Regions from separate parts of the Brevibacillus sp. IT-7CA2 genome, predicted to be linked through region 1. Evidence: riboswitches for the same ligand, from Rfam matches in the RefSeq annotation. Region 1 holds a riboswitch; each other region holds the start of a gene.
What was found. A riboswitch is a leader RNA that binds a small molecule or an ion and turns the genes downstream of it on or off. The one in region 1 is predicted to bind lysine.

Region 1 (6,092 bases):
GTACTAACAGAAATGGAAGGCTTTCAATGAAGCCTACTGCCTGGTTGAAAGCTTCAGGTCCACGAGTCGCTTGATAGTTGGCGGTCAAGTGGAACACGAGGAAGAGCCCGATCGGAAACAAACCAAGAAGTGAGTGTAGCTTGTGACTGAGAAAGCTATGGCCTTTCGCCATACAATGGTCCCCCTTTCAATGTATGTAACTCTCAATTCTGTGAAAAACGTCAAGCATCACCGCAAGCGGCCCAAAACGGTTTTCGACCGTTTTGATAGACCTTTCCCCAATATCCTAACCCATTGCCTCACCCATTAGACATAGCAAAACCGCCACGATCATTTTATGAAGAGCATCTTGACGCTGTTCACAAAAAGACTGCGTTCGCTAGATCATATGAATTTGTCGGAATGTGTCAAAATTCGAGAAAAAGTTGGGCAAAACTTTGACCAAATCCAATTGTACTCTTGTCGACACAGAGCGTCAAGACAATCAATGTACTAAATACATTGATAGAATAACTTTGTTTAGTCTAGCTATTTTTTCTATTACGATGTCATGAATATGAGCCCCTCCTCATAATCTAGTACAGACAGGAGGGAAGCACATATGAAAGAGAAGGATCAGCTTGCAGCACTGTTGCCGCCGGAGACCATTCCCTATGCGGAAAGAATGAACATGCCCTATCTTGGCTATCATCTTCTACGCGAAACGCTGACCAGCACCCTGCTAGGTGATAGTGAAAACCATATTCTCTATTGGATAGGAAAAAATATGGGACGCCAAATCCCTATTCAATCTGCAACAGGCCCGATTATGCCTTTTATTCGGCTCGGATTAGGCCAGTTAGACGTCGTAGAGGAGACCGGGCAAACTATCGTCTATTCGCTCACTCATTCTATTTTTAGCTATCAGTCTATAGAGAGACTAGGATGCAGTCTTTCTTTTGAGGCTGGGATCATCGCTGGTATGATTGAGCAGTGGAAAGAAAGAGAAGCATTCAGCAAAATCGAAATGGAAAGCCCTTCAGACATACGGATATCTGTGCAAGTAGCGTCATGAAGAAAATGCCCCCTCTACCTGTAACAAAGGGAGAGGGAGCATCCATCCATGTTTTATACTCCGTGCACGACCGCGGTTTCCTCGACATCCAGACCATATGCCGAATGAAGACTGCGAACAGCCAGCTCTGTCAAGGCTGCTGGAATGACGCAAGAAACCTTGATATCAGACGTAGATACCATTTTAATAGAAATTTCTTTTTCAGCCAGGACGCGGAACATTTCGGCAGCTACCCCTGGATTGTTGATCATACCCGATCCAACAATCGATACCTTGGTCAAGCCTTCCTCGAAATCGACTTTTTCAAAGCCAAGCTCGGTTTTGTTTCTGTCCAGCGTATCCAGTGCTTTTTTCAGGTCATCCGCTGCAACTGTAAAAGAAATGTTCGTAACAGACGCATCATAGGAGCTTTGGATAATGATATCGACGTTCACCTGATTGTCCGCTAGCGTATTGAACAGACGGGAGAGCGTCCCGACCTTGGCAGGCATGCCGACAACCGTGATTTTGGCTACATCTTCATCGTGTGCAACTCCACTTACTACTCTTCCTGTTTCCATGTTGGCAACCTCCTCAACGTACGTACCATCTTCGGCAGTAAAGCTGGAGCGGACGACCAGCCTTACTTTGTATTTTTTCGCAGCCTCTACTGACCTTGGATGAAGAACCCCTGCACCGAGGTTCGCCAGCTCCAGCATCTCATCATACGAGATCGTATCCAGCTTGCTCGCAGCTGGAACCATTCGCGGATCAGCTGTGTACACCCCGGACACGTCCGTAAAGATTTCGCATTTCTCAGCGTTCAAGCTCGCTGCGAGTGTAACCGCAGATGTATCCGATCCACCGCGGCCGAGCGTCGTAATTTCACCTTCGTCACTGATCCCTTGGAATCCTGCCACGATCACCACACGACCACGGCCGAGCTCGGATTGAATCCGCTCTGGATCAATCTGCTTGATCCGTGCTCTTCCGTGAATCGCCTCCGTGGTAATTCCAGCCTGCCAGCCCGTAAGAGAAATGGCGTCGTAGCCTTTTGTATGCAAGGCCATCGACAAAAGCGCGATCGATACCTGCTCCCCCGTGGTCAGCAGCATATCCATTTCACGCTCGGATGGGTATGCGCTAATCTGCTTGGCCATGTCTACCAACACGTCAGTAGATTTCCCCATCGCAGAAACAACGACTACCACATCATGCCCTTCCTCTTTGTAGCTGATAATTCGATCCGCAACTCGTAAAATTCGCTCAATGGTACCTACAGAAGTGCCTCCGTATTTCTGCACGATCAACCCCATGCGGCTTCTCTCCCTTTTTCTCATATCCAATGTTGGTATATATCTCGTATCGTATGGTTTTTCACTATTCTCTCTATAAGGAAAAGTCTTACATTTTTATTTTACAAAAAAGGCACCGACAAGGAATAAGACCTGCCGCTGCCTACTGTTTCGACATACCGGTTCCTCCCTCCCAATACACGCGGACAACGAAGATTGATAGTAAACACCATCAAAACTCACATTGACACACCGTGAGATAGCTCTCCATCTGACAATTGGTCATTGTGCAGATGACAGTCCTGCATTTGTTCAACGCAGACCCAGCATGGAGAAAAGCGGGTTTCCCTCCACACTTCGGCGAATTCCCCTTTCCCGTCCCCTTCACAGATACCCGATCTCAGGGTGGTACTCTTGGTTTTCGCGCCTCTACCTCACTCCATAATGGAAGTGAGGCTAACTATTCTGTTTGAATCGGATTATATCATGAGTCTAAAAATGGATCAATTCCTTTTTAGAGGTTGTTCCAAAAGTCACATTTGCTATGTGTCCAGCTTGCGCAGATGCCCGATGATTTCTTTCGCCAGCTTGTCGCCGATCCCTAATTGACGGAAGTCTTCAACGGTCGCCTCGCGCATTTTTTTCAACGAGCCGAAATGTGAGAACAACAGCTTGCGTCGTTTCTCACCGATACCCGGGATCTCATCCAACTGTGAGGAGAGCATCGTTTTCGTCCGGGATTGTCTGTGGAACGTAATAACAAATCGGTGGACTTCATCTTGGATGCGCTGCAACAAATAAAACTCATAGCTATCCCGTCTAAGATTTACAGGCTCTGGCGGATCTCCGTACATGAGCTGAGCAGTGCGGTGCTTCTCGTCCTTCGCGAGTCCACAGACTGGAATATAGAGGCCCAGCTCATTTTCCAGGACGTCCATGGCCGCACTGATTTGGCCTTTTCCACCATCGATCACAATCAGGTCAGGCATCGGCTGGTTTTCTTTCAGCAGGCGAGAGTATCGACGGCGAACGACTTCCCGCATGGAGCCGTAATCATCTGGTCCCTCGACGGTTTTGATCTTGAATTTGCGGTATTCCTTTTTGTCAGGACGGCCGTCTGTAAACACAATCATCGCAGACACTGGCTCTGTTCCCTGAATGTTGGAGTTGTCAAACGCTTCAATTCGATGAGGAACCGGAACCCCTAAAATGTGACCGAGATTGTGTACCGCTTGGACCGTACGAGCATCGTCCTTGGACATCAGCGCGAACTTCTCCTGCAAAGCAATACGGGCGTTCTCGGAAGCCATCTTCACGAGCTCATGCTTTTTGCCTCTTTTGGGAGCGTGGACTTTGATGCCCAGCCACTCACTCAAAAGCTCCGGTTCACTCTCTTCCGGGAGCAAAATTTCTTTTGGCAGCGCATTTTGCTTGTCGTAGTAGAACTGGCTCACATAAGACATGAAGTCTTCGGTTTCGCTACCATAGTATGGAAAGGAAGTCGTCTGACGCTCGATCATCTTCCCTTTTCGCATATAGAACACCTGAATGCACATCCAGCCTTTTTCCACAGCAAACCCGATAATGTCGCGGTCTACCGTATCAGTGAACGTGATCTTCTGCTTCTCCATCACCGCTTCGATGCTCTTGATCTGATCGCGGTATTCCTTGGCGCGTTCGAACTCCATGTTTTCTGCGGCTTGCAGCATTTTTCCCGTGAGGGTTTGCTTCATTTCCTCATGGCCACCATCGAGGAACCGGCTGATTTCGTCCACCAAACGCTGATTTTCCTCTGCCGATACCTCGTACACACAGGGCGCGAGACATTGTCCCAAATGGTAGTAAAGACAAACCTGCTTGGGCATGTTGCGGCATTTGCGCAACGGATAGAGGCGATCCAGCAGCTTCTTCACCTCGGAGGCATCTCCCGCATTCGGATATGGACCGAAATACTTGGCTTTATCTTTTAATACCTTACGGGTAATCTCCAGGCGTGGCTGCGCCTCATTCGTAATTTTGATGTACGGATACGTCTTGTCGTCGCGGAGCATGACATTATAACGCGGGTCGTGCTCCTTGATCAGGTTGCACTCGAGGATGAGCGCCTCAATCGCTGAGGATACCACAATGTACTCAAAGTCCACGATCTCACTGACCAACAGCTGCGTCTTCCCGTTATGACTGCCTGTAAAATAAGAGCGGACGCGGTTTTTCAGCACCTTGGCTTTTCCTACGTAAATGATTTCCCCGCTCGCATTTTTCATCAGGTAGCAGCCTGGCTTATCTGGCAGGACGGCCAGTTTATCTTTTAAGGAGCTGTTCATGGCTGCTCCCTCCTCTTTGCTCTATATCTGCCTTGTATCTATTTGTTCTTGTAGATTGGCTTTTCCAATACATACAGTTCATCTTCTAAGGAACTCATTCGTTCCACCAGCAGCTTGCGGCTGTCTTGCACCCCTTGATTGTAATAGAAGGGGCCGAGTTCCTTTGAAAAAAAGGCAATCAACTCTTCCGTCTCCAAATTGCCGAGTGTCTCCGACCGTTCTTCAATAAAATAGCGCTGTACTTGATGAACAAGATATTCCATTTGCTCTCTCGTCAATTTGGTTGGCATCGTATCCGGCTTCCTTCCCTTTTTCTCATCATAAGAGAATATACGTTCTATCCTTCATAGTACCATGGAATCAATACGAAAAAAACTGCCGCCTCATTCCATAGCGACAGTTTTTTATAGGCAGACCTAATGCTTGCGACCGCCCAAATATGCTTCTTTTACACGCTCGTCGTTTAACAATGCTTCTCCTGTGCCGTCCAATACGATTTGCCCTGCCTCCAGTACATACCCGTAATCAGCGATTTTGAGGGCCTGTTTGACATTTTGCTCCACAATGAGGACGGTTGTACCTTCCGCATTGATTTCTTTGATCACCTTGAAAATGTCCGCCACCACGATGGGAGCCAAGCCCATCGACGGCTCGTCCAAAAGCAACAGCTTCGGTCGAGACATCAATGCGCGGGCAATGGCTAGCATTTGCTGCTGACCGCCAGACATCGTCCCTCCCAATTGAGAAAGCCGTTCCTTGAGGATTGGGAACCAGGTCATCATCTTTTCCATGTCGTCCTTGATGCCTTGTGCATCGTTGCGCTGGAATGCACCCATCTCCAAGTTTTCCAGCACGGTCATCTTACCGAGGATCGCACGCCCTTCTGGTACCAAAGCCAGTCCGGCTTTTACGATTTGATGAGGTCTCGAACCCTCTATACGTTGACCACAAAACGTAATCGTCCCTGCTTCGGGCTTCAGTTGACCTGCGATCGTACGCATGGTTGTGGTTTTGCCCGCTCCGTTCGCCCCGATTAGCGAGACGATTTTGCCCTCAGGCACTTCCAGCGTGATCCCACGAATCGCCTTGATTTGACCGTAGGAGGTCGTCAAGTTTTGTATGTTCAGCATCTTATTCGTCCTCCTTGCCGAGGTAGGCTTCAATCACATCTGGATTGTTTTGTACCTCTGCTGGGGTTCCGTCAGCAATTTTGACCCCAAAGTTGATACATACGACCTTTTCACACAGGTTCATGACCAATCCCATATCATGTTCGACCAACAGGACCGTCGTCCCGTCATCACGAATCTTTTTGACCAGCTCCATGAGCGCTTTTGTCTCAGTCTCGATCATTCCGGCAGCAGGCTCGTCCAAAAGCAAAAGTTTTGGCTCAGTAGCCAGTGCCCGTGCAATCTCCAAACGCCGTTGTTGACCGTAGGC
Region 2 (6,092 bases), on a different contig from region 1:
ATCGGCAGCGGAGCGGTTAGCTTGTATGTTTGCAAAAACGATGACAGCCATTCCTGGTTCTCCAAACGATTTTCCCAACGACCAGAACCTCGCCAATCCCGCCAATCACTATTTAAAAAATCGATACAAAGCCAGTCCATGTCATCATCTCTCCTGACTAAACCCCTCATTTTTCTCTCTTGTATGACCATATAGGATATGGTAATCTTTATATGTAACTACCGTAATATGATTAGTTGGTTACACCTTTGTTTCTTACTGCTATTATAGCGTTTCATCAATCTGTTTCACAGACGAGGAGGAAGCGTATGAATCGGAAGGATTTGCTTTTGCACGGATGGGAATGTACGTATGACAAGGAAGACTGGTATCCACCCTTAAAAGAAGCGCTTTCCGGAGTATCAGTAGCGGAGGCCAACTGGCGCCCTGTGGGAGAAGCAGCCAACACAATCTGGGAAAACGTCAGCCACCTTCTTTATTACAAAGAACGCCTGTTGCATCGTCTACTGGGCACTGAATTTCTTGGCTCCGCTGAGACGAACGATGATACCTTCATCCCATCCGGCGGTCCGAATGACGAAGACGCTTGGCAAGCGACCCTCTTGCGCATGGAAAGCGTCCATCGCCACATTCATGAAAAGCTTTCCTTGCTGACGGATGAGGAGTTAAACCAGACGGCTACCTATACGCCCATTTACCAAACCGTGATGAGTCTGGTCCTGCATGATGCGTTTCATACGGGACAAATCGTCCAAATTCGCAAGCTGCAAGGCTCCTGGCCTGCCAGACGCTCTTTTGAATAACAAAATTTCACATTGATTAATCATAAACAATCCTTTATAGTTGATGAATCACATAACTTCATACATGTTATCCTCATCTTTCACGGTGAGGATAGAGGTCGCGGCTTTTATATCATCCTGTACGAGATTCAGAGAAAATCAATGACTCCAGGTAAGGAAAATCCGCCGAAGCTCATATCGCGTCTCTGTGCGATTGGGTTGGGGCTGTACTCGAAAGGGGCAGAACTGTCACGTTTGCATGCCAAGCAAACGTGGTGAGCTATCTTCAGTGAAGGCTTGGTGGGGATTGGATGATACCGCCCTATGCCATTTTTTTGGCTATGGCGGTTTTTTCGTTTCCGACCTTCCTTCTCAAAAATCATGAAAGGTCGTGCAAGCAGCTTATGTCACAAAATCAATTGCAACGTGGTTTAAAAGCCCGACACCTGACGATGATCGCTATCGGCGGCTCGATTGGGACGGGATTGTTTCTCGCGAGTGGAGGCTCGATCCATTCCGCCGGACCAGGTGGAGCTTTAGTCGCCTATCTCGCCATTAGTATCATGGTTTACTTTTTAATGACCAGCTTGGGGGAAATGGCAGCCTTCATGCCTGTATCCGGTTCGTTTTCGACGTATGCCACACGGTTCGTCGATCCATCTCTCGGTTTTGCTCTCGGCTGGAACTACTGGTACAACTGGGCCATTACCATTGCCGTCGAGCTGTCAGCTTCCGCACTCATTATGAAATATTGGTTCCCGGATACCCCAGCGATAGTGTGGAGCGCTTTGTTCCTCGGATTGCTGTTTGCCTTGAATCTCCTGTCAGTGAAAGCCTATGGAGAATCTGAATATTGGTTCGCCTTGATTAAAGTAGTAACAGTAATCGTCTTTATTATTGTAGGTGTGTTGATGATTTTTGGCATTATGGGCGGCCAAGCAGTCGGCTTCCAAAACTTCACCAAAGGCGACGCGCCATTCAATGGCGGCTTCATGGCCCTGCTCGGTGTCTTTATGATTGCCGGATTCTCTTTCCAAGGGACAGAGCTGGTTGGTGTCGCAGCTGGGGAGAGCGAAGACCCTGCCCGCAACATTCCAAAGGCCATCCGTCAAATTTTTTGGCGCATCCTACTCTTCTACATCCTCGCTATTTTGATCATCGGGTTGTTGGTTCCATACGATAATCCAAATCTGATCAGTGGCGACCTTACGGATATTGCGATCAGTCCGTTTACGATTGTATTTGAAAATGCCGGATTTGCTTTTGCAGCATCCGTCATGAATGCCGTTATTCTCACGTCAGTATTGTCTGCTGGTAACTCTGGCATGTACGCCTCTACACGCATGCTGTGGAACTTGGCGAAAGAAGGAAACGCACCAAAATGGTTCGCAAAAGTAACAAGTAACGGCGTACCGATCAATGCCTTGATCTTGACTGCGCTCATCGGCGCCCTTGCTTTTCTGTCCTCTTTGTTTGGGGAAGGCGAAGTGTATGTATGGCTTTTGAATGCTTCCGGTATGTCAGGCTTCATCGCTTGGCTGGGAATTGCCATTAGTCACTACCGTTTCCGCAAAGCGTATATCGCTCAGGGCCGTGACTTAAGTGAATTACCTTATCGGGCAAAGTGGTTCCCGTTTGGACCGATTTTTGCCTTCATCATTTGCTGTATCGTTATTTTCGGGCAAAACTACTCCGCATTCATGGGTGGAATGATCGACTGGTATGGCGTCCTGGTCTCTTACATTGGCCTGCCACTCTTCTTAATCATTTGGCTCGCTTATAAAATCACGCAAAAAACCAAGCTCGTCCCTCTAGAACAAGTAGACTTCAGCATGGATGAATACACGAAATAATCGAAGAAAAAAATACGGACTTCCGTTATCTGAACGGGAGTCCTTTTTCCTGTTTGCCAGCATATTAAAAACTGACTAAAAATAGCCGATAGTATAGACAAGAAGCAATTGAGATCCGTTTCCTTCCGTTCTCACAACTCATACCAGTCATCTGATAAAAGGTAACAAGATCTCCTGCCATCACGACTGAACATGAATCCATGTGAGGAGAGTAGAACATGCAAATCCAATCGTATTCCCGCTACCTAACCCCCAAGCTTCCAACTAACCAACCTGCACCCAAGATGGTGACAGGAACTAGTCTGGGATTGCCCAAGCCCGATACTGTAGATCTTCGTTCACACAAGGCACGCGAGCTACCTGCTGATGCCATCGAACATCACAGCGTCCAATTTTTCTTTAGCACAGAAATTAATGAGCGTTTGGATAAAATTTTCGCAGATAAACCACCCGAGGCTCGCAAAGCCTTTGACCACATCCTGGAGCAAAATTTTTTCAACTCCCAATCCTCCTACACCGATGAAGAAAGAGCTGCTTTGGTAGAAGTCGGTTTAACCCAAGGTAAATATTTGGCGGACCAATACATGGGTGATGAAAAAAATGCTGCTGAATTTTTGGATACCCTGCATCTGCTCGCTGGCGTTGCCAAAACACGAAAGGTTGACCCTGCAACTGGCAGTGTCAGCTACGTAGAGCTTCCGCAAAAACCACATGGGGCGCCGAACGACTATGTTAATCCGTCCAAGCTGATGGAACGGTATGACCCAGAAGCCTACAAAAAAATGCAAGCGGCCACAACCAATCAAACAGAGAAGGTAAGCATGCTGATTCAATTCGTCAAAAAGCTGCAACATCGTCCAGACTGGATCGCACAATACCGGAACGAACAAGCTACGCTTCTCTCCGATTTAAAAAATACAAAAATCGCTAACCGCTTTGAGAATGTAAATACAAAGGACGCCACTGAATTTGTTCGTCAAATGAATACGCTTGCTGAAAATGCTTCCTTTTCTACCTTCACACCATTGCTACAAACGAATCTTGCCTCTTTTATGAAGATCCTGACCAAGAAAACGAGTTAACTGCACAAAGATGATCGTCACAGCCTCCGCCCGAACTTCCTGGGACTGGGGCTGTTTTTTCGTGTGTAGTACCAGTCTCTTTCCTTTTCCAGTTAAGGAAATTGACCGGCAGGTGGTGGACATACTAACCCGTAAAGGAGGAGATGAACATGGATGACAATCGCGAAAACGACCTGCCTGATTTCAAACAACTGGATGACAGACTGATCGCTCAACCTCCAACTAGTCCAATACTCGCAATCCGAACCAATCTGGACAAGGAACCAAATGACGTCGACAATCCGTATGTGCAGCAAGACTCTGAACCCACTGGACAAAATAAGGGGGACGCAAATGACTGATCGCAACTCAAAGGAAAAACCGGACATGGGTTATAACGGAAGCAATATGCATGGTTATTCCCTTACACCAAAGGAAGGAACATTGGACCAAACTACAAAGACGGCTGCAGCAAAAAAAGAAAACAGGGACAAAGAATAGTTCTTTCCCATCCCGAAGAACAAATCCCCTTTGGGGAAACGGGCAGACGCTCACTTTGCCTATTTCCTGAAGGGGATTCCTTTTGGATTTCTGACCAAGAACATGATGAAAAAACATTTTCTTATTGACGAAATTCTATTGGAAATATATACTTTTCATGAATTTGATAATGAGAATCGTTATCAAATTCTTGTATATATGATCAGGAGGTTGCCCCATGAAATCCAGGCTCTTCAAACACATTTACAGTACAACATTAGTCACTTCTCTCCTCACAGGTGGCGCCCATATGGCTCTGGCCGCACCACTCGTGGCCACTGCTGAACAGACGGATGTTTCCCCTTTGTCGCTAGATTTCGCAGTCGAACAGGCAATAAAGAACAGCGTTGATCTGGAGGTGCTTCGGCTTGATTTAGATATTACGAAGTACGAAACATCCATCACACTGAGAGAAAAAGCAGAAATCAAAAAAGCTGACATCATGTCGCTGGCTGATGCAAAAAAGAAATTCGAAGACGCTGCCAAAGCGGTCAAAGAAGTGGTTGTCGATGAAGTCGCCCTGAATACGCAAAAAAACACCATACAATTGCAAGTGCAAAAAGCATTCTTCGAAGTCCAATCATTAGACACCAAAATCAAAGCGCAAAAGAAAAGCTTGCAAAGACAGTACTGGTTGGACTCCCAAGAAACAGAAGCTCACAAAAATCTTGCTGCCCTTGAAACCAGCTACAAACAAGCATTGGCCAAGCTCAACGATTTATTGAATGAAAAAGCGGACAGACAATGGAAAATGACCGCTACTGATCTGACCCAGCACGAGCTGCTTTCCCTGGAGCAATTGCAAGCAAAAGCTTTTGAAAAACGTCCTGAGATGATCAAGGCACAAGCAGAAATAGACTTTGCCCAAGTAAGAATTGATTACACCGCAGAGTATTCCGCACTCAGTACACATAAAGGTACAATCGCAAAAAACGAGCACAAAAAAGCGGAACTGCAAAAACAAAAAATACAAAAGAAAATCGGTCAAGAAGTAAGTGACAACTATACGAAGGTACTGGCAGCAAGAAAGGCATTAGAGGAAAGTACAACAAAGAAAGAAACCGCATTGGAGCGCTATCAGGCAACAATCGATCAATATAGATTAGGAAAAGCATCGATGAAAGAACTGATGGAAGACGAAGCAAACCTGTTTGACTCCGAAACAAAAACAATCGAATCTGTTTATCAATACAATCTCGCTGCTACCACTATGAATCAGTCAACTGGCTATTAGTATTTCGTATCACGAAGGATCTCATTTATTCATTTAAAATAAAGAAGGCTTCATCCCACAGGGTGAAGCCTTTACTCATTTATTAGTCTCTCAAAAACTCCCGGCATCATCAGACGACCACCGTCTACACCAAAATCCTCTATGAACCACCAAGCCGATAGCACACTGTGGCAATACGCCCACGCCAACACTCTCTCTTTTTGCAAAAACAGCGCCTTCGTCAGCCCATCGACCCGCTGTTTCATTACTTCTTCTACCCCATCCTCTGGCAACTGGTTCAGCAAAAACGGAATCACCTCGTATTCCGTCTCCCCGATCAGCCCCTTTGGATCAATTGCCAGCCACGGCTCTCTCTCTGCGCGCAAAATATTTTCATGATGAAGATCACCATGCAGCAGGCACTGTTCTTTTTGTGTGGAGAGAAGCTTTTTGTACCATTGCATGGCCCGCTCCACCATTTGCTCGGGAATCGGTCCTGTCCCCCTTGGAAATGAGGGCGAATCTTTTCCAGTCCCACAGCCCAGTCTGCTATCGTCGGAAACGTAGACGCAAGCTTACCCACTCTCGAAACGGGTGTATGCATCCTTTTGATCACGTCGGCCAAGCATTGAATTCGCTCGTC
Region 3 (6,092 bases), on a different contig from region 1:
ACCCTACGCCTCCTTTTTCGTACCTGATCTTACTTTTAAATGCTCCTCAAACACGGCAAGGAAACGGTCCACATCGGCTTTTGTCAACGTCAGTGGCGGAAGCAAACGAACAATCGTTTTCTGCGTCACGTCAACGAGAATTCCTTCGTCAAGCAACGCTTGCTGCAAGTGGCTGACCTCTTCCGGGGTGGAAGAGAGTGGAATTCCAACCATCAAGCCTTTTCCGCGAAGGGATTGCAGCTGATCCGGAAGACGAGTACGCAATGCTTCCAAGCCCGACCACAGGTACGTAATCACTTCTTCTACGTGAGCGATGAAGGCTGGATCAAGCAATTCGTCCAACACGACATTCCCCAGGGCAGCAGACAGTGGTGATGGTGCGAACGTCGTTCCGTGATCCCCCGGTTTGAACTGGTTCATCAGCTTTGGACCAGCGATGACACCGCCGAGGGGAAGCCCTCCCCCTATACCTTTGGCGAAAAGGATAAGGTCTGGCGTTACGCCTGCATGCTCATAAGCAAACAGCTTTCCTGTTCTGCCCATTCCTGTCTGGATCTCATCCATGACAAAGAGCATGCCTTCTTGTTCACAGATCACAGCTACCTCTCGCAAGAATGCTTCCGTTAACGGCACGACACCGCCGGAACCCAAGACTGGCTCCATGAGGACCGCAGCAGGCCTTGCTTCTTGGCAAATCGCTCGCAATCCTTCCGTGTCCTCCACATCCAGTTCATAAACAGGAAAAGCCGGCTGAGGAAAGTCTTGATAGACGTGAGCCTGTCTCGTCAAACGCACTGCTCCGAGTGTTCGCCCGTGAAAGCTGTTGCGTAAGACAACGATGCCTTCACGACCTGCGCCCTCGTTCTTCGTCCATTTGTGAATCAGCTTGATCGCAGTCTCTGTAGCCTCTGCACCAGAGTTGGTGAAAAAAACCTTCCCACTAATGCTGTTCGCAACCAAACGCTCGGCCAATCGAATAGCCGGCTTGTTTAAAAATACATTGGAAATATGCAAGAAGCGCTCTCCCTGCTCACGTAAAGCCTGTACAATGCGCGGATGAGAATGCCCCAGAACGTTTACCGCGAGTCCGGTAAACAAGTCGAGATAGCTCTTCCCGTTCGTATCGTACAAGTAATTTCCTTCGCCTTTTTCTATGGCAATCGGAAGTCTTTTGTAAGAGGAGACGATATATTGTTCATCGAGCGAACGCCAGTCCATGTGCACTCTCTCCCTTACAGCTGACGTAGCTCCTGCTTGATCTCTGTCTTGGAACGAGTTTTTTCATCGATTTGCTTGATCACACGTGCAGGTGTTCCCGCAACTACTACGTATGGAGGTACATCTTCAATCACGACAGCACCCGCTGCAACGACAGCACCTTTTCCTACGCGTACACCTTCCAGAATGACAGCATTTGCTCCGATGACAACATCGTCCTCGACAACAACTGGCTGTGCAGATGGCGGCTCGATAACGCCCGCGATAACTGATCCCGCGCCGATGTGGCAGTTTTTCCCGATGGTTCCACGTCCACCTACTACAACATTCATGTCGATCATCGTACCTTCACCGATCACTGCACCGATGTTAATGGAAGCACCCATCATGATGACCGCATTGTTACCGATTGTCACTTGGTCACGGATAATTGCGCCTGGCTCAATACGCGCTTGAATCCCTTTTGTATCCAGCAATGGAATAGCGGAGTTGCGACGGTCGCTTTCTACCACATAATCTTCAATTTTGTCTGCGTTAGCCGCGAGCACTGGCTCAATCTCTTTCCACTCACCAAAAACAACACCAGTAGGACCAGTAATGAAAGCTTTGGAGCTCGCACCGAAGTCGATTCCCTCCAGGTTCCCTTTCACATATACCTTCACTGGTGTTTTCTTTTCGCTTTTTTGAATAAACGCGATAATTTCGTTAGCATCCATCATGTTCATAGTTACATCCTCCTCAAAATAACAGCATGGTAAATCAAAAAAAGCAATGAGTGCATTCGCTATCTCATTGCTTTTGATACTACATAAGCAAATCATAAATAGCGCTCCACAAAAAGACTTGAGGTCCCTTGTGACAGGATGATCATTTTTCATGAGACACCCCAGCCCGTGCTACGTAGGGGCATAGCATAAGCTTCGGCGCTTTAGCCTTTCTTCCTTCTCCTGCCCCCTGGCAGATTACGAAAAGACTTACTCTTCTTCGGCGCACCTCTATTTAGAGTACATTATTATAATTTTATTTAACTCTACCAAAATCAATGAAACGTGGCAATAAGAAAAAAGTTATTGACAACGATTCTCATTTTCATTAATTTTATTTGTGAGAATGATACTCATTATCTAATTGGAGGTTTTCCGTTTTATGAGCATTTTGATGGTATACGCGAGCATGACAGGGAATACTCAGGAAATTGCTGAAGCAATTGCAGAAGGTATTCGTTCAACTGGTGCTGAGCTGGAGATAAAAGAAGTGATGGATGCGAACGCAAAAGAACTCGAAGCTTACGATGGAATCTTGCTTGGTGCCTACACATGGGGCGATGGCGAACTGCCAGACGAATGCATGGATTTTTATGAGGAAATGGACGATATTGACCTCAGCGGGAAAAAGGTAGTTGCTTTTGGCTCTTGCGACTCCGCTTACGAGCATGTCGGTGCAGCTGTTGATATTTTGCTGAAAAAGGCAAGCGAGCGTGGTGCGGAAACTCCTTTGGAAGGTTTGAAAATCGAGCTTTCTCCTACTGCCAAAGAAGTGGAAACTTGCAAAGCGTTTGGGGTATCGTTTGCTGAATTGCTCGGCTAATTGATGTTTCCCAAATACTCTGGCACATGATATACTATCAATCCAACTTTTTAAGGAGGATTGATCTCATGTCACTACATACGGACGAGATTCTCTTACGGCCTCTCCAACAACAAGACGCAGCCGTGCTCCTAGAGCTTCGGCTGCGTAATCATGACTTTCTCCAACCATTTGAACCGATCCGCCCCCCGTCATTTCTGACCCTCCCAGGACAGCAAGAACAGATTTCGCAAGCACAGATTGATTTTGAACGTGGCACAGCCTATGCTTTCGGCGTATTTACCCGAGAATCCAGTAAGATGATTGGACGTGTAGCGTTGTCGAATGTCGCACGCGGTGCTTGGCAAAATGCTACGATTGGCTACTTTATGGATCAGGAGTGCAATGGCAAAGGCTATACGACATCAGCAGTAAATCTCGCCCTTCATTTTGCTTTTTCTGATGCTAAACTGCACAGGGTACAAGCTGCTGTTATGCCTCGCAATCAAGCTTCCATTCGCGTCTTGGAAAAAAACCGTTTTCGCCAGGAAGGGCTTTCGTTACGCTATTTGCAAATTAACGGTGTATGGGAGGACCATCTCCTCTACGCTCTTACAGTTGAGGAGTTGTCTCAGTAATTTCCTCGCTCTTTTCGCTCTCACGCAGCCGCTCCAGGATGCGCCGTTTGCGGTACAGCATCATCCCCGCTTCGGCGACATCCTGTACGGTTGAGCGGTTCAAATACGCCCCAAACAAAATACCTGCAATGGGCACCATTTGAAATAACTTTTTCCACCCAAAGTTCTCTGTGTACGTTACCACGACTTCACGCCATCCCTGCAATTGCGCCATTACCTCTCTCTGCGCATTTGGATCATCAAAGCGGGAGAGCTCAGCGAGTATCGCTTTTTTCCCTACGATATCTGATGAAGCAAACTGCAAGCATTTGACGACGAACAGCCGCTCCCTCTTCTCTTCAGGTCGATAGCCATAGGCAAGAGCCATCTCTTGTAATACTTTTAGGGATGTCCCCATCAATAACGGGATATCGATCGCGAGGGTAAAAATCCCTCCGAAGCCAGTCGTCGCACCTTGTACCGTGGCAAAATTCGCACGTGAATCCTTCAGCTCCATTGCGACATCATTCATGATCGTAAGCGGTACAGCAGCAATCTCCTCTTTGCCAATAACAGACGTGCCCTGTCCCTCTAACCGTTTGCCAAACCTCTTGTAAATCGGTTCATCCTGCACCAAATAAGTTCCACCTGTCTCAAGAAAGGCTGCCATTTCATCTACGGCTTTTCCCAGCTTCTCTTGAACGAATGCAGGCGTAATCCGATCTAACAGAACAAAAGGAAGTCTGCCAAGCTTTTCCCAGAACCACAAGTCGTTCTGGTCCTTCTCCCAAGCCTCCACTTCACGTAATGCCGTAACTAAAGTCTCCCTAGACTCCCTCAAATCCAACAACCTCCCTGGCTACTCATTCAGATACTCCTCGCCTCCACTGACATTGGTTGCGCAAGATAGACTTGATGTAGTCCTGCAACTCTTCTGACGTGGCGTGAGAGACGAATTCTTTTTTATTTCTTACGATTCCCAGCTTCAAATGTTTCACTTCCTCTCCTTCGATCCGAAACCCGAACTTTTCCAAGATCTCCTTCTGCTCGTTTGTCACAGGACTTCCTCCCCTTGTAGTCGAAAACCCCCATGCCAAATTGCAAGGGGGTCAATCGTTAATTCACTTCGATTGTGAATGCGATCGTTTCTTTTCGTTCATCAACGTCTGTTTTTTTGACTGATCTTTTTTGTCTATTAACGAGTTGGCAAGTCTTGTTGCTAAGGATGTTGGTTATTTTGATCTCGTATTTACCGGGCTGCTGCCGATCAATGTACTTGCTGATATCAAGTGATTCCAGTCCGTTATCAGTGTCGCTATCTCGTTTGGAAGGCTTAATGGTTGTGATTTCTTTTCCTTCGTAGTAGATCTCGATCCGATTTTCTGAAGATATCGTAGCACTGCTATGCTCTTGTCTAGCACCGATGGCGTTCTCACCATATTTCCACTCATACCTGGGCATATGGTAAGCGGAAGCCTTTCTACTCTCTCTAACTTTCTTCGTCCCAGTCCGCTCTGCATACGTGGAGATGAGTTGTAGGTTCTCCAATTCAGCAAGATCACTATCAGATTCCACAGTCACAAGATCTCCATTTCGAAATTCCTTGCCCTCTTTTCCTCTCATAAACATCGGCGCTTGTGGTGGAGCTATACCTGAATCACCTGAATCACAACTTTGGGACGCTGGGATTGGTGGCGTGTCCTCTATGACCTGTATGTAACCGCACCATGTCTTGGCAGGGTCTCTTTTGCTGTAATAGTTTACCTTGTAACGCCCTGGCTTATAGCCAGACAGTAACAAGCCTGTATGATCCCAATTCAATTTATCACTATCGACCACGACGTTATCGACTGCCCATACTCCTGGTCCTTCATCGTCATCTGCTTCACTTCCGAATTCGATATGCTCTGCTGCTGTAGTCAGCCATATCACATGAACCGGGTTTTGATAGAGCTTCACTGTATTGTCTGATGAATACACGTTTGCTTTTTCGACCATGAGTGTCGATTTTTCGTTTGGCTGCATCAACACATCCATCGTAACCTCTCCGCTTGTGGGACCACAAGCATTCGGTGCACCTGGAATTTGTATGTGAATCGTAGTCGACGTAGAACCTCCCCATAAAGAATCCGTTTTGTTTTCCTTGGATTCTGGCTCAAAAGTGACAGAAATCGTCATACCCGCCAGCATCATCGGGATATCCACTTCAAAATGTTGCGCATTCGTCAACGTTTGTCCAGTTCCGTTCACTGACCATCGACCTGGGTATGCCGAATACAACGAAATCTTACCTAGTGACTCCGGGGCAGTAATGGTCTGATCCGGTACGAGTTTTTGACCGCTTGCATCTGTCCCCATATATAGCTCCGCCATACCAATCTGAACCGTCGTAGTCCAAGGCGACATCGAGGAATCATCAGGTAGAAAAAGAAGCTGGTATTGACCAGTCAACAACGTACCTGTTGAAAACACAGTAGCAGAAACAGATCTCATGTCTTGGTTCGTAGACTTGTTTGTTAGCTTCCACGTACCAGGTACAGAACTGTTAAAATCAGTTGACCCCATATTTCCGAAAATGGTCGTCTGCCCGCCTGTCGCCAAAGCCTCTCCCTCTGCTTTTTCTCCCTTATAAATACGTGGATAATTTTGTGCTTCTACCTGAAAGCTCACGTGTAACGTGCTGCTCTTTGC

Region 2: it holds a riboswitch for lysine, as region 1 does, so the genes downstream of both, ACM6JA_RS17080 (amino acid permease) here and ACM6JA_RS27020 (aspartate kinase) in region 1, are expected to answer to the same signal.
Region 3: it holds a riboswitch for lysine, as region 1 does, so the genes downstream of both, dapD (2,3,4,5-tetrahydropyridine-2,6-dicarboxylate N-acetyltransferase) here and ACM6JA_RS27020 (aspartate kinase) in region 1, are expected to answer to the same signal.

What each region holds. Positions count from the first base shown of each region.
Region 1 covers NZ_CATKQT010000052.1:275,703-281,794, forward strand. Annotated here, with positions in the region: gene ACM6JA_RS27010 (succinate dehydrogenase cytochrome b558 subunit) at 1-172, opposite strand, end outside; gene ACM6JA_RS27015 (YslB family protein) at 602-1,054, shown strand; gene ACM6JA_RS27020 (aspartate kinase) at 1,108-2,349, opposite strand; lysine riboswitch at 2,581-2,768, opposite strand; gene uvrC (excinuclease ABC subunit UvrC) at 2,871-4,652, opposite strand; gene ACM6JA_RS27030 (DUF2164 domain-containing protein) at 4,691-4,942, opposite strand; gene ACM6JA_RS27035 (ABC transporter ATP-binding protein) at 5,069-5,782, opposite strand; gene ACM6JA_RS27040 (ABC transporter ATP-binding protein) at 5,784-6,092, opposite strand, start outside.
Region 2 covers NZ_CATKQT010000033.1:98,795-104,886, reverse strand. Annotated here, with positions in the region: gene ACM6JA_RS17090 (CGNR zinc finger domain-containing protein) at 1-140, opposite strand, end outside; gene ACM6JA_RS17085 (DinB family protein) at 309-803, shown strand; lysine riboswitch at 888-1,073, shown strand; gene ACM6JA_RS17080 (amino acid permease) at 1,187-2,635, shown strand; gene ACM6JA_RS17075 (hypothetical protein) at 2,854-3,717, shown strand; gene ACM6JA_RS17070 (hypothetical protein) at 3,867-4,058, shown strand; gene ACM6JA_RS17065 (hypothetical protein) at 4,051-4,197, shown strand; gene ACM6JA_RS17060 (TolC family protein) at 4,415-5,470, shown strand; gene ACM6JA_RS17055 (aminoglycoside phosphotransferase family protein) at 5,542-5,913, opposite strand; partial or broken gene ACM6JA_RS17050 (aminoglycoside phosphotransferase family protein) at 6,042-6,092, opposite strand, start outside.
Region 3 covers NZ_CATKQT010000011.1:712,299-718,390, forward strand. Annotated here, with positions in the region: gene ACM6JA_RS09970 (aspartate aminotransferase family protein) at 4-1,218, opposite strand; gene dapD (2,3,4,5-tetrahydropyridine-2,6-dicarboxylate N-acetyltransferase) at 1,233-1,943, opposite strand; lysine riboswitch at 2,035-2,224, opposite strand; gene ACM6JA_RS09980 (flavodoxin) at 2,365-2,805, shown strand; gene ACM6JA_RS09985 (GNAT family N-acetyltransferase) at 2,874-3,422, shown strand; gene ACM6JA_RS09990 (EcsC family protein) at 3,397-4,251, opposite strand; gene ACM6JA_RS09995 (hypothetical protein) at 4,265-4,459, opposite strand; gene ACM6JA_RS10000 (hypothetical protein) at 4,518-6,092, opposite strand, start outside.